2 regions of the Brevibacterium sp. K11IcPPYGO002 genome follow, and region 2 is predicted to be linked to the other one. Evidence: predicted binding sites of a transcription regulator. Region 2 holds the regulator's gene; the other holds the start of a gene.
What was found. Region 2 encodes HrcA, which represses chaperone genes, less so after heat shock. Its sites were predicted from a motif close to TTNGCACTCGNNNNNNNCGAGTGCNAA; they were not measured.
Positions count from the first base shown of each region.

Region 1: groES (co-chaperone GroES) is a predicted target of HrcA. The motif match lies at 4,081-4,107, and genes of this name have one in related genera.

Region 1 covers NZ_CP131929.1:3,148,919-3,155,438, forward strand. The annotation lists gene QYM46_RS14475 (polysaccharide pyruvyl transferase family protein) at 142-1,710, opposite strand; gene groL (chaperonin GroEL) at 2,004-3,596, opposite strand; gene groES (co-chaperone GroES) at 3,633-3,926, opposite strand; gene QYM46_RS14490 (ubiquitin-like domain-containing protein) at 4,347-5,549, opposite strand; gene QYM46_RS14495 (TatD family hydrolase) at 5,768-6,520, opposite strand, start outside.
Region 2 covers NZ_CP131929.1:2,240,935-2,247,454, forward strand. The annotation lists gene QYM46_RS10245 (PhoH family protein) at 1-15, opposite strand, end outside; gene QYM46_RS10250 (16S rRNA (uracil(1498)-N(3))-methyltransferase) at 116-877, opposite strand; gene dnaJ (molecular chaperone DnaJ) at 874-1,989, opposite strand; gene hrcA (heat-inducible transcriptional repressor HrcA) at 2,117-3,157, opposite strand; gene QYM46_RS10265 (DUF3097 family protein) at 3,318-4,181, shown strand; gene QYM46_RS10270 (DUF4870 domain-containing protein) at 4,333-4,989, shown strand; gene QYM46_RS10275 (DUF4870 domain-containing protein) at 5,075-5,776, shown strand; gene hemW (radical SAM family heme chaperone HemW) at 5,863-6,520, opposite strand, start outside.

The DNA.
Region 1 (6,520 bases), 910 kb from region 2:
CACAAAGCGCGCAACCACGATCAGGTCACAGTGGCATCAGGCCTTTTGTGCACCTGTCTCTGAATTACCCAGGTCCTTCGCTGTGCATTTCACAGCAGGATGTACCGAAAGTGGAATTCTGAGCGCCTGAGTGCCTCGACCCTATCGGCGTGAGGAGCGCAGCTTCCGATAGGTGCGGCGGGCGAAGTCTGCAGACTGTCGGCTAGCGCTCTCGACTCGTCGTGCAGCGCGCACGACAGGCTCTGCCTCGCGGCGCTCATTACGTCGGCGGGCCTCGTCGCGTTCGGTGCGTACGCGCTGCAGCTGCGACTTCACCGCCTGCACCTCTTCGTTCGCCCGTGCCGCCTTCCGGTCCTTGAGCGCCATCACCAGCCCGTAGTTCTGGACGGCGTTGAGACGTTCGCGGACTACGCCGATGTTGTCGACGAATGGGTTGTCGATCGCTTCGGCGTGGAAGAAGCCGGGTGCTTCGGTCTCCGCCGCTCCGGGGGTGTCGCCCAGCATCTTCGCGACGACGAAGTCCCACCACTTCCGATGCTCGGCACGGCGCTTCTGCGACTGCGATCTCAATCGGCCCCTGAGCTCGTCTCGGTTTCCCACCGCGCCGACAGCTGTCGACACGATGTCGTCGACCGAATCGAGCGGCAGCACGTAGTCCTCCATTCCGACGTTCTCCGCGGCTCCGCGCATGCGGATGGACGAATAGAGATTGGGAGCCAACGAGATGAAGGGAATGCCCGCAGCTCCGGCGAAGATCGCCGCGTGGTATCGGGTCCCAACGACCAGTTGAGCCTGTTCCGTCAGAGCGATGAGCTCTCGTGCTGTGAGCATCCGCGTGGGAACGACCTCGGCATGCCCGCTGGCCTGAGCGATCTTCATATCAGTGAGCTGGTCTCTCGTCTCCGGTGCCGGGGGCAGCGCCCCTCCGTGCGGCACAAGCAGCACCCGCAGACCGGTATCCTCGGCGAGTCGACGAGTGAGTTCCGCCAGCCGCCCGTGGTAATCGTCATCGCTGAGCATCGGGGTTGAGGCCTTCTCGGCGAAGCTCGCCAGGATGAATGGACGCTCTGTCAGATCCGATACGGCAGACCGGTCCTCGTCGCGCGCTGTCAATGAGAACGCGTCGTCGACCTGACGGCGCACCGTCGCGGAACCTCGCCCGAGGTCGGCGGCGAGCTGGGTCGTGTAGCTTTCACGAGTTCCGACGAACTCCGCCTCGGCGAGCAGATCGTGGACGATGTCCCGATCCTCGTCGTAGATGAGCGGGCCGAGCGTCTGGCTGGTCAACGCATACGGTTTGCCGAGGGCACGGGCGATCTTCGCCAGGGTCGCCCGCTCGTAGATGTGATGGGCGAACATCGAGTTGAGGTTGCCGCCGCCCGCAATGATGACGGCATCAGAGTCCCGGACTGCCTCGATGACATCGATCGCCGGGTCATCTGCCTTCAGCGCATTCCGATCTCCGGCGACGTAGTCGAGGATCGTCTTCAGCCGAGAGGTATTGGGACGTCGGTCGCGCCTGAACCCGATGCGTCTGACAGCGTCGACGCCGTACATTTCGCTCGCGTGCTGGGGTTCACCGGCGACAAGCGTGATGGCGATATCCGCTCGGGCACGAAGCTCATCGATGGCCAGCTCCGTCATCGCCTCATCGCCGAGGTGGTAGAACCGGCTCCACCCGACATCGCCGATCATCGTAATGCGCTTCATATCTCCCTTGGATCTGCGGAGAGGTCCCGGATCGGGAGCCTCCGCGACACCATAGCTGCGAGAGACCTCGGGAAAGTGAATGAGGCGCGACAGTCGAGTGAACAGAGGCGTGGACGACAGGCCGAACCGGCGAAGCCGGCGACCTCGGAACGGCACGGGCGATCTCATAGGACGGGCCGCCTCGGTGAGGGTGAATGCGCCGATGAAGACGACAGTGAATGCGACAGTGGCCCGGAACGTGATGTTCCGGGCCACTGTCGTGGTCAGAGAAAACTGACGTCCGAGCGGGTGGCTCAGTCCTCGTCCTCTTCGTCCTTCTTCTCGACGACCAGGGTCTCAGTGGTGAGAACCAGGGCGGCGATCGAAGCGGCGTTGCGCAGTGCCGAACGGGTGACCTTGACGGGGTCGATGATTCCGGCGCCGATGAGGTCGCCGTATTCATCGATGGCGGCGTTGTAGCCCTGGCCGGACTCGAGGTCCTGGACCTTGGCGACGACGACGTAGCCGTCCTGGCCCGCGTTGGCAGCGATCCAGCGCAGCGGCTGGACGACTCCGCGCTTGACGATCTCGGCACCGGTGAGTGCGTCACCGGTCAGACCGAGGTCGTTGCCGTCGAGGACCTTCGCAGCGTGGATCAGAGCCGATCCACCACCGGCGACGACGCCCTCTTCGATGGCGGCACGAGTCGCGGACACGGCGTCTTCGACGCGGTGCTTGCGCTCCTTGAGCTCCACCTCGGTGGCGGCGCCGACCTTGATGACGGCGACTCCGCCGGAGAGCTTGGCCAAGCGCTCCTGCAGCTTCTCGCGGTCCCAGTCGGAATCGGTGTTCTCGACCTCGGCGCGGATCTGAGCGACACGACCGGCAACAGCATCGTCGGCACCGGCACCATCGATGATGGTGGTGTTGTCCTTGGTGACGGTGATGGTGCGGGCGTTGCCGAGCTCTTCCAGGGTGACCTGGTCGAGCTTCATGCCCATGTCCGGGGTGACGACCTGGCCACCGGTGAGGACGGCGAGGTCTTCGAGGATGGCCTTGCGGCGGTCACCGAAGCCGGGAGCCTTGACGGCGGCGACGTTGATGATTCCGCGCAGCTTGTTGACGACCAGGGTCGACAGAGCTTCACCCTCGATGTCCTCGGCGATGATGAACAGCGGCTTGCCGGCCTGCTGCACCTTCTCGAGGACGGGCAGGAGCTCCTGGATGTTGGAGATCTTGCCCTGGTTGATGAGGATGAGAGCGTCGGAGAGCACAGCCTCCTGACGATCGGCATCGGTCACGAAGTGCGGCGACAGGAAGCCCTTGTCGAACTGCATTCCTTCGGTGATCTCGAGCTCGACGGACGCGGCCTGCGACTCGTCGATCGTGATGACGCCGTCCTTGCCGACCTTGTCGAAGGCATCGGCGATGAGCTTGCCGATCTCAGGCGACTGAGCCGACAGACCGGCAACGTGTGCGATCTCCGAGGAGTCGGCGACGTCGCGGGCGATCGTGCCCAGCTGCTGCGAGACGGCCTCGACGGCGGTCTCGATGCCGCGCTTGAGCTGTCCGGGTGCGGCACCTGCGGCAACGTTGCGCAGTCCTTCGTTGACGAAGGCCTGCGCGAGAACGGTCGCAGTGGTGGTTCCGTCGCCGGCGATGTCGTTGGTCTTGGTGGCGACTTCCTTGGCCAGCTGTGCGCCGAGGTTCTCGTACGGATCGTCGACCTCGACCTCACGGGCGATGGTCACACCATCGTTCGTGATCGTGGGAGCGCCCCACTTCTTGTCGAGCACGACGTTGCGGCCCTTGGGTCCCAGTGTCACCTTGACGGTGTCGGCCAGGGTGTTGACACCCTTTTCGAGTGCACGACGGGCTTCGTCGTTGAATTCCAATGATTTAGGCATTCGTCCTCCTGTCAGTGAAGTTGTTGTTCAGGGGATTCAGCCGATGACGGCGAGCACGTCGCGAGCCGAGAGTACGAGGAACTCTTCGCCTGCGTACTTGACTTCGGTGCCTCCGTACTTGGAGTAGATGACCTTGTCGCCGACGGCGACGTCGACCGGCACGCGGTTGCCGTTGTCAGCAACGCGGCCCGGGCCCACTGCGACAACTTCGCCTTCCTGAGGCTTTTCCTTGGCGGTTTCGGGAATGACCAGACCACTGGCGGTAGTCTGTTCTGCTTCGACCTGACGGATGACAATCCGATCTTCGAGTGGCTTGATGGAGACCGACATATCGGGCCCTCTCCCTTCGCTGGGTTCTATTTCATCGAGTCAGACGGCGGCTGCTGCCATGAACCTCTCGTCGTCGCGGGTGCCGAGCGATTCGACCGTCTCATGAAACTGGCACTCAATGAGTGCTAGTGCTAATTCTGACTCTAGAACGCTCTTAGCACTCGGTCAACTTGAGTGCCAGCAATTCGTCATGCTCTGGGCGAAAGTTCAGATTGGGGCCGGGAAGTCGGGGCCAAGGCACCGAAAAGCGTGGGCCCCGAGGATCTCTCCTCGGGGCCCACGCTCCTTGCTGACCGCCTCAGCTCAGTTGTCGATATCTGTTGTCAATGGCGGCCAGGTCTGTGGTGGCGCCGCGCGCCGTGCTGAGTCATCGTCGGCCGTCGCACCTCGGGCGCGACTTCGGCCGATCGATGCCTCAGATCAGGCGCACTGCCACTGTCCCCAGCCGGCCTTGGCCTGCAGGATCTTCGCACGCTTGAACTGCTCCTGCGGGCTGGCATCCGACGGGTTGCCGCTGCCGCCGACCGAGTGCCAGGTCTGAGGCAGGAACTGGAACAGGCCGAAGTGGGTGCCGTTCGTTGCACGGGGGTTGAAGTTCGATTCGCACTCGACGACCGAGTACCACTTGGAACCGGGTCCGCCGAGCATCGCCTTGATCTCAGCGGTGGACATGGAACCGCCGCCGGAGCCGCCGCCGGTGCTCGAGTCACCGGAGTCACCCGAACCGGAATCGCCGGAATCACCCGAGTCGGAGCCGCCGGTGTCCGCCGGTTCTTCCTTCTTCTTGGTGCCCTGGATGACGATCTTGGCCTTGGGCTCGGAGAGGACCTTCTCGTCCTTCTTCTCCTTCTTCACCTCTTCGCCGTTGATCGTCTTGACCTTGTAAGTGACCTGCTTTTCGCCGTCCTTGCCTTCGGTCTCGACCTTGGTCTCACCCTCGTAGAGGGAGTCGGACTTCTTGGTCTCGACCTTGGCCTTGATGGTCTGCTTGTCCTTGACGGTGTCGTTCTTCACGCGGTTGACGGTGAGCACCTGGCCGTCGGAGACCTCGGCGGACATCGGCACGGACAGGAAGTCGTCCTTGTCGAGCTTGACGCCCGTGTCCTTGAGCGCCTCCTTGGCGGTGCCCACAGCGGCCGAGACCTTGTGGTCCTTGCCATCGGCGACGACGGTGAGGTCCTTGGACGTGGTCACCTCGATGTCATTGCCCTCGTCCTTCAGCCGCTGGCTGGCCTTCGCGTTGAGATCGGCGCCCTTCGCGTCGACGCCGAGGTCGGCCAGAGCCTGACCCACGGTGTTCGCGTTGGTCCATTCGTTCGTTTCCTCGCCATCGACGGACAGCGCCACCTTCTTCGCCGTGTTGACGGTGATCGTCATGTCACGGTCGACCTTGGTGCCCACACCGGGCTTGACCTGGTCGCGCTTATCGACATCGATTTCGTGGCTGTCGAGGATGTCCCCGACCGTTCCGCCGAAGGTTCGGATCTCTTCGGCCTGTCCGTTGACCTCCAAGGTCACAGGCTTGTTCATGGTCACAACCGCGCCCGTGCCACCGACGAGTCCGGTGATCACGACCGCCTGTGCAGCGATCTGAACCTTGCGGTTCTTCAGAAAATCAATCACAAAAATATCCCTGAGCAGAGTTTATCGACCTGATTACTGTAACCGATTCGTTACACGGTTCGCAAAATATCACGGAAATGTAACGGTGTGAGTTTCCTGAGGGCGTGTCTGACCTGGAGTTCCCCATGTTTTAGGGGCATTCCCGATCGTGATATTTCCTCGCCGAGGCGGCGCACCGATTCGTTACCTCGCTCACTGAGCGAAGGGCTGAGCCCGCCTCAGTCCCAGCTGCCGAGGGCCCGCTCCGCGTTGGTCCACACGGCCGCACACAGATCCTCTTCGCTCATTCCACGCACCTCGGCGAGTTTCCGCGCCGTGATTGCCGTGAGGTAGGGACCTCCAGGCTTCCCGCGGTGCGGGTGCGGGGTGAGGAACGGTGCGTCGGTCTCCGTCAGCAGCAGCTCCAGCGGAGCCGCCGCCGCGGCCCGCCGCAGCTCGTCGGCGTTCTTGAACGTGAGGTTGCCGGCGAACGACATGTAGTAGCCTTCCGCGGCGCACTCGCGGGCCATTGCCTCGTCTCCGGAGTAGCAGTGGAAGATCGTGACCTCGGGGGCGCCTTCCTCCTTGAGGATGCGCAGCACATCGGCGTGTGCCTCCCGGTCGTGGATCTGCAGTGCACGTCCCGTGCGCTTGGCGATCTCGATATGGGCACGGAAGGAGCGCTGCTGTTCGGCGACGCCCTCCTCTGCTGTGCGGAAGTAATCGAGACCGGTCTCCCCCACCACACGCATGCGCTCATGCGAGCTCACGAGCGATTCGATCTCGGTGAGAGCGTCGTCGAGCAGGCCGCGTTCGGCCAGCCGCGGTGCCTCGTTCGGGTGCAGTGCGGCTCCGCCGATCATCCACGTCCGCCCCTCGGCAGGAGGAGTGGGCACGGTGCGGGGGTCGGCCGCCTCGGCGAGGGATCCCACCTGCGTGGCCGCCTCGGCGGGGGTGCCTGAATATTGGGATGCCACGAGCGCCGTCGTCCA
Region 2 (6,520 bases):
GTCGGTGGGGTTCATGGGATTCGAGTTCGGTGGGGTGATGTCCAGAATGTTCCTTTGCAAGCGAGCGCACCGTCACCGGCAGCGCCTGAGTGTGCTTCCATCCTAGTCCGATGCCTCACCAACGGCCCAATGAATTCTGGGCCAGGACGAGACCGGCGGGTCCCGCCGATGACGAGCGCAGGATCGTCGGTCCCAGCAGCACCGGTCTCGCTCCACGGCCGGTCAGGGCTTCGAGTTCGCCGTCGCTGATGCCGCCTTCGGGGCCGACGACGAAGACGATGCGCTTCGGCAGCGGCGAGGAACCGTCCGCGATCAGATCGGCCAGCGCTGCGGAGAGTCTGCGCTGAGCGGTCTCGTGGAGGACGAAGACCGCATCGGACTCGTCGAATGCTGCGGCCAGGGAGGCCCCGCGGACGAGTTGGCGCAGCACCGGAAACCGGGAGCGTCTGGCCTGCAGGGAGGCCGCGTTCAGCAGGTTCTCCCATTTCGCGGCCATCTTCTCCCGCTTCTTCGCCGGCCAGTCGGCGATCGAACGTTCGGCGGCCCAGGGGATGACGTCGTCGACGCCGATCTCCGTGGCCGTTTCGATGGCCTGCAGGTCTCGGTCGCCCTTCGCCAGGGCCTGGACGAGTACGAGGCGTGGGCCGGTGCTGTCCTCGTTCGTCACCGCGGTGACGTCGATCGTCAGCTCATTCGCCGAGGCGGCCGTGACGGTTCCGCGCACACGTGTGCCGTCTCCATCGACGATGTCGATGCCTTCGCCGGGACCGATCCGACGCACCCGCACCGCGTGCCCGGCCACGTCCTCACCGAAGGTGAGAGCGGATCCGACGACCGCCTCGGCGGCGGTGGCGGAGCGGAAGACGGGAAGACTCACCGACCGGCGAACCTCTCACGCATACGGGAGAACATTCCGCGGTTCTCCGTCGAGATCTGGGCCCGCGGCGCCTCTTCTCCGCGCAGTTCGGCGAGCTTCTCGAGCAGTTCGCGCTGTTCGTCGTCGAGCGAGTCCGGGGTGAGGACGTCGACGGTGATGAGCAGGTCGCCGCGAGTCTCCGAGCGCAGGCGGGAGGCGCCGAGTCCGGGAAGTTTGACGACGGTGCCGGACTGGGTGCCGGCGGCGATGGTGAGGTCCTGAGTGCCGTCGAAGGTCTCGAACGGGATGGTCGCGCCCAGGGTCGCTGCGGTCATCGGCACCGAGACCGCAGCCCGGAGGTTGTCGCCGTCGCGTTGGAACACGTCGTGGCGGGTGACCATGACCTCGACGAAGAGATCACCGGCGGGTCCGCCTCCGGGACCGACCTCACCCTGGCTGCCGAGCTGGATGCGGGTGCCGTCGGAGACTCCGGCGGGGATGCGGATCTTCATGGTCCGCTGCTTGCGCACGCGTCCGTCGCCCTGGCAGTTGAGGCAGGGGTTGGGGATGACGGTGCCGAAGCCGTGGCAGGAGTTGCAGGTCTGGTTCGTGACCATCTGGCCCAGCAGGGTCCGCGTCATGCGCTGGACGCTGCCGGCGCCGTGGCACAGCGAGCAGGTCTCGATCTTCGTGCCCTCCTGCGTGCCGGCACCCGAACAGGTGTCGCAGACGACCGCAGTGGTCACGTCGAGATCGACGGTGCCGCCGAAGGCCGCAGTCTTCAAGTCGATGTTGACGCCGACGAGGGCGTCCTTGCCGCGCTGCGTGCGCGGGATCGGGCCTCCGGCCTGTCCGCCGCCACCGCCGAAGAAGGTCTCGAAGATGTCTCCGAATCCGCCGAAGCCGCCGCCGGCGGGGAAGCCCTGACCGTTCTCGCCGCCGCCCATATCGTAGTTGCGGCGCTTCTCCGGATCGGAGAGCACATCGTAGGCCAGTGAGATGGCTTTGAATTCGTCTTCGTGACCGGGATTGACGTCCGGGTGGTACTTGCGTGCCAGCTTCCGGTACGACGACTTGATCTCAGCCGCGGAAGCGTCTTTGGACACTCCGAGTGTTTCATAGTGATCGGCCACAGAAACTTCTCTCTCCCTGACGTAGTGGTCTTCTCTGTTCGTGGTGGTGGCTGCGCTGCTGCGCGGTGCTCACCGGTTGTGTGCTGCCCGACTGCGGGCACCCCTGGTCGTCGTCACTGCACCGGCCCTACCCTCGGTCGAGGATCGAGGACACGTACTTCGCGACGGCACGGACTGCCGAGATCGTCGTCGGATAGTCCATCCGGGTCGGGCCGAGCACCGCCAGTCTGGCCGACGAACCCGCGTCATGACCATATTCGGCGGCGACGACGGAAGTCGAGCTGAATGATTCGTGAGTATTCTCACGCCCGATGCGCACGCTGATCCCCTCATGGTCTTCGGCCATCGAGGTGAGCAGCCGGAGCAGGACCACCTGCTCCTCGAAGGCCTCGAGGATCGGGGCCATCTTCTCTCCGAATTCGCTGCCGGAACGGGCGAGGTTCGCAGTTCCGGCCATGATGATGCGTTCTTCGCGGGTCGCGGCGACGAGGTCGACCACGGCGGCCCTGATCTGTGTGAGTCCGGACTCGTCACGCCCAGCCGCCTCACTCGATTCGGCGGCGACCGCCTCGGCGGTGGGAGCCGAACCGAATACCTGCGCAAGCGTGCGCCCGGCGAATTCGGCATTGATCTGGTCGCGCAGCCCGCGAACGGCGTCCTCGTCGAGCGGGGTCGGGGTGATCACTGACTTCTGCTCGACCTGACCGGCGTCGGTGATGAGGACGACGAGGATCCGGCCGGGGCCGAGGCCGACGATCTCGACGTGTTTGATGCGCGCCCGCGACACCGTCGGGTATTGGATGAGCGCCACCTGGCGGGTGAGGCCGGAGAGCACACGGACGGTGCGGTCGAGCATCTCGTCGAGATCGACATCGCCGTCGATGAGTTGGAAGATCGCGCGGCGTTCAGCCGTGGTCAGCGGTTTGAACTCGTCGATGCGGTCGACGAACATCCGGTAGCCGAGATCGGTGGGGATCCGACCGGCCGAGGTGTGGGGTTGGGCGATATAGCCTTCTTGCTCGAGCTGGGCCATATCGTTGCGGATCGTGGCCGGGGAGACGCCGAGGGTGTGGCGCTGGACGATCGCCTTCGATCCCACGGGTTCGTTGGTGGCGACGAAGTCCTCGACGATGGCGCGCAGCACCTGTGCACGTCTGCTGTCGTTCATCGCGGTTCTCCTCTCCGTCTCTTCAGCCGATCGCGGTCCCGTGCCGATACTTGGCACTCCTTGAGCCTGAGTGCCAATTCTACGCTTCTCGTCCCCGGAATTCATTTCTGGGGTGACCTGCGGGTCTGCGCGCCTGCGGGACCGTCCTTGATTATGGTGGGTGCCCGTGAATGCTTTTGATCGCTATGGCCCCGATGTGCTCTCCGGTTCCTCGCCGTCGTCGCACCGTCCGAAGAAGTCCCGCCAGGTCGAGCTCGGCCTGGGCATGGTTCTCGAGGATGCGATGAGCGGCTATGTCGGTGCGGTCGTCGGTGCGGAGAAGACCACGGCCGGTGTCGTCGTCAAGCTCGAGGACCGCGTCGGCAAAGTCCGGGCCTTCCCCTTGGGACCGGGTTTCCTCCTCGAAGGTCAGCCCGTCGATGTGCAGCTGCCGAAGAAGAAGGCGCAGCAGCCCGGGCGGACGGCTTCCGGGTCTCGCGCCGTGGTCGGGGCGAAGGCCCGGGTGGCTCGTGGATCGCGGATCTGGGTGGAGGGCAAGCACGATGCCGAGCTCGTCGAGAAGATCTGGGGCGATGATCTGCGCATCGAAGGCGTCGTCGTCGAACCCCTGGGCGGTCTCGACGACGTCGCCGACAAGCTCGCAGCCTTCGGTCCGGATCGCGACCATCGGGTCGGTGTCCTCGCCGACCATCTGGTGACCGGGACGAAGGAATCGAAGATCGCCGAGGCGATCCGTGCCGATCCGCGCTACCGCGATGTCGTCCATATCATCGGCCACCCCTACGTCGATATCTGGCAGGCGGTGAAGCCCCATGTCGTCGGCATCCGGCAATGGCCGGTCGTCCCCCGCGGTGAGGATTGGAAGACGGGAATCCTCCGTCGCATCGGATGGCCGCACGCCGATCATCGGGACGTCGCTCGCGGCTGGGTGCGCATCCTCGGGAAGGTCAGCACCATCGCCGATGTCGAACCGACGCTGTCGGGTCGGGTCGAGGAACTCATCGATTTCGTCACCGTCGGCTGAGTGACTTCGGTGGTGCCGCGCGGTGGCCCGCGGTGGTCACGCGGATCTGTCGACGTGTGCCGAAACTGTCACAGGAGTGAGGCTTCCCCGACATCCTCGGGACACCCGGCTCGGATAGTGTGAATGGCAGACGTTCTTCGAAAGGATCCCCATGTCGCACCACCCCGAGCAGCCGGGCAGCCGGCCGATGCCGCCGAACTACTCACAGGCCTCCGGCCCGCAGCAGCCTTACGCGTCGCAGGGCCGGCAGTATTCTCAGCCGCAGACGCACAGTGGGCAGCCGGGATATGGTGGGCAGCCGGGGTACGGCTCACAACATTCGTTCGGCGCACAGCCTGGATATGGCGCGCAGCCTGGTTTCGGCATGCCGCAGATGCACAACCCGGCGATGTTCGACTCCCGCTCTCTGCCCGAGCAGGCGTACGGACCCGGCTCCGAACAGTTCTGGATGGCCCCCGAACCCGATCGGACCACGGCTCTGTGGACACACCTCGGCGCGCTTCTCTTCGGCTTCATGCCGCTCATCATGTTCCTCGTGAAGAAGGACGAGTCGCCGTTCGTCCGCGAGCATTCGCGTCAGGGGCTCAATGCGCTGATCACGAACACGATCGTCACCGTCGGTGCCCTCTTCGTCTTCGGCATCCTCGGTTTCATCCTGGCATTGGTGACCTTCGGGATCGGCATCATCATCATGTACGCAGCGTTCATCGTCCCACTGGTCTACTGCGTCCTCTACATCATTGCGGCCGTCGCAGCGAACAGGGGCGAGGGGTATAAGTTTCCGCTCACCTTCAACTTCGTGAAGTGACCATCCCCCGTCATCCCGCGCACTCTGGGACAGCCCGCTCTCCCTGGGTTAATGTGGAGTGATCGCACACTCTGAAGGGACTCTCATGTCGGACAACCCGCAGCAGCCGAGCAACGGACAGTCACAGCCGATGCCTCCGAACTATTCCCCGCAGTCGGGCTCGCAGCAGCCGTATACCCAGCAGCCACCGCAGGGTTCGCAGCCGCAGCAGAGTGGTCCGGCCCAGTACGGCTCTCAGCCGCCGAACCCTCAGCAGGGATCTCAGCCCGGATACGGCTCGCAGCAGCCCTACGGCGCTCCCCAGGGACAGCCGCAGGCGGGATACGGTTTCCAAGGAGCATCCTCGGCGCAGTCGGCTGCCGCCGGTGTTCCCATGGGAGCAGAACTTCCGGATGCCGCCTACGGTCCGAACACACTCGGATTCTGGAACGCCGATCAGAGCGAACGCACCACTGCACTGTGGTCACACCTCGCGCACGCCGCCACCTACGTCGTCGGCGTCGGCTGGATCGTCACCCTCATCCTCTTCATCATCAACAAGGACAAGTCGCCGTTCCTCCGCCATCATGGCGCGCAGTCGCTGAATCTGCTGATCATCGGTGTCATCGCCGGATTCGGCATCGGCCTGATCGGCGGAATCCTCACGATCGTCGGCATCGGCTTCCTCATCCTGCTGCTCCTGCCGGTGCTCTCGATCTACATGATCGTCATCGAGATCATCGCCGGAATGGCAGCCAACCGCGGCGAGGGCTACCGCATTCCGATGACGCCGAACTGGATCAAGTGATCTGGCGCTGCCCGATGGTCCCACCGGCGCAGATTCGCTGAGCAGCTCGCCTCGCCACCCGATCCGGACGGCGGGGCGAGACTCATTCACACGTATTCGGTGAGGATGCGCACCATATAGTCGGCCATGAGACGCCCCTGCAGAGTCGGCTGGAACCAGCCGGCCGCGGCGCCATCCGCGTCGAGCAGTCCCTGCTTGATGAACGTCCTGATCGCCTGCTGGCTGCCCGGTGCCAGAGAGTCCAGGCGCAGCTCCCGGTCGATCCTGGCTGCGAGCATGATCCGTTCGATCTCCCGGGTCTGGTCATCGAGGACCTCCCGCCCGATCGACGGGGACTCCCCCGCCACCAACCGATCAGCCCAAGCACGCGGATGTTTGGCGTTCCAGAACCGGACTCCCCCGACGTGTGAGTGGGCTCCGGGTCCGAAGCCCCACCAGTCGGCATTGCGCCAATAGGCCAGATTGTGCTCACAACGAGTATCGGGACCGGTCGACCAATTGCTCACTTCGTACCACTGCAGACCGGCAGCGGAGATCGCGGCGTCGGCGATCTCGTACTTATCGGCTAAGTCGTCGTCATCGGGCATCGGCAGTTCGCCGCGACGAACCATCGCGCCCATCTTCGTTCCCGGCTCGACGATGAGGGAATACGCCGAGATGTGATCGACCTCGTTGGACAGGGCCACGTCGAGAGAGCGACGCCAATCGTCGATCGACTCCCCCGGGGTGCCGTAGATGAGGTCG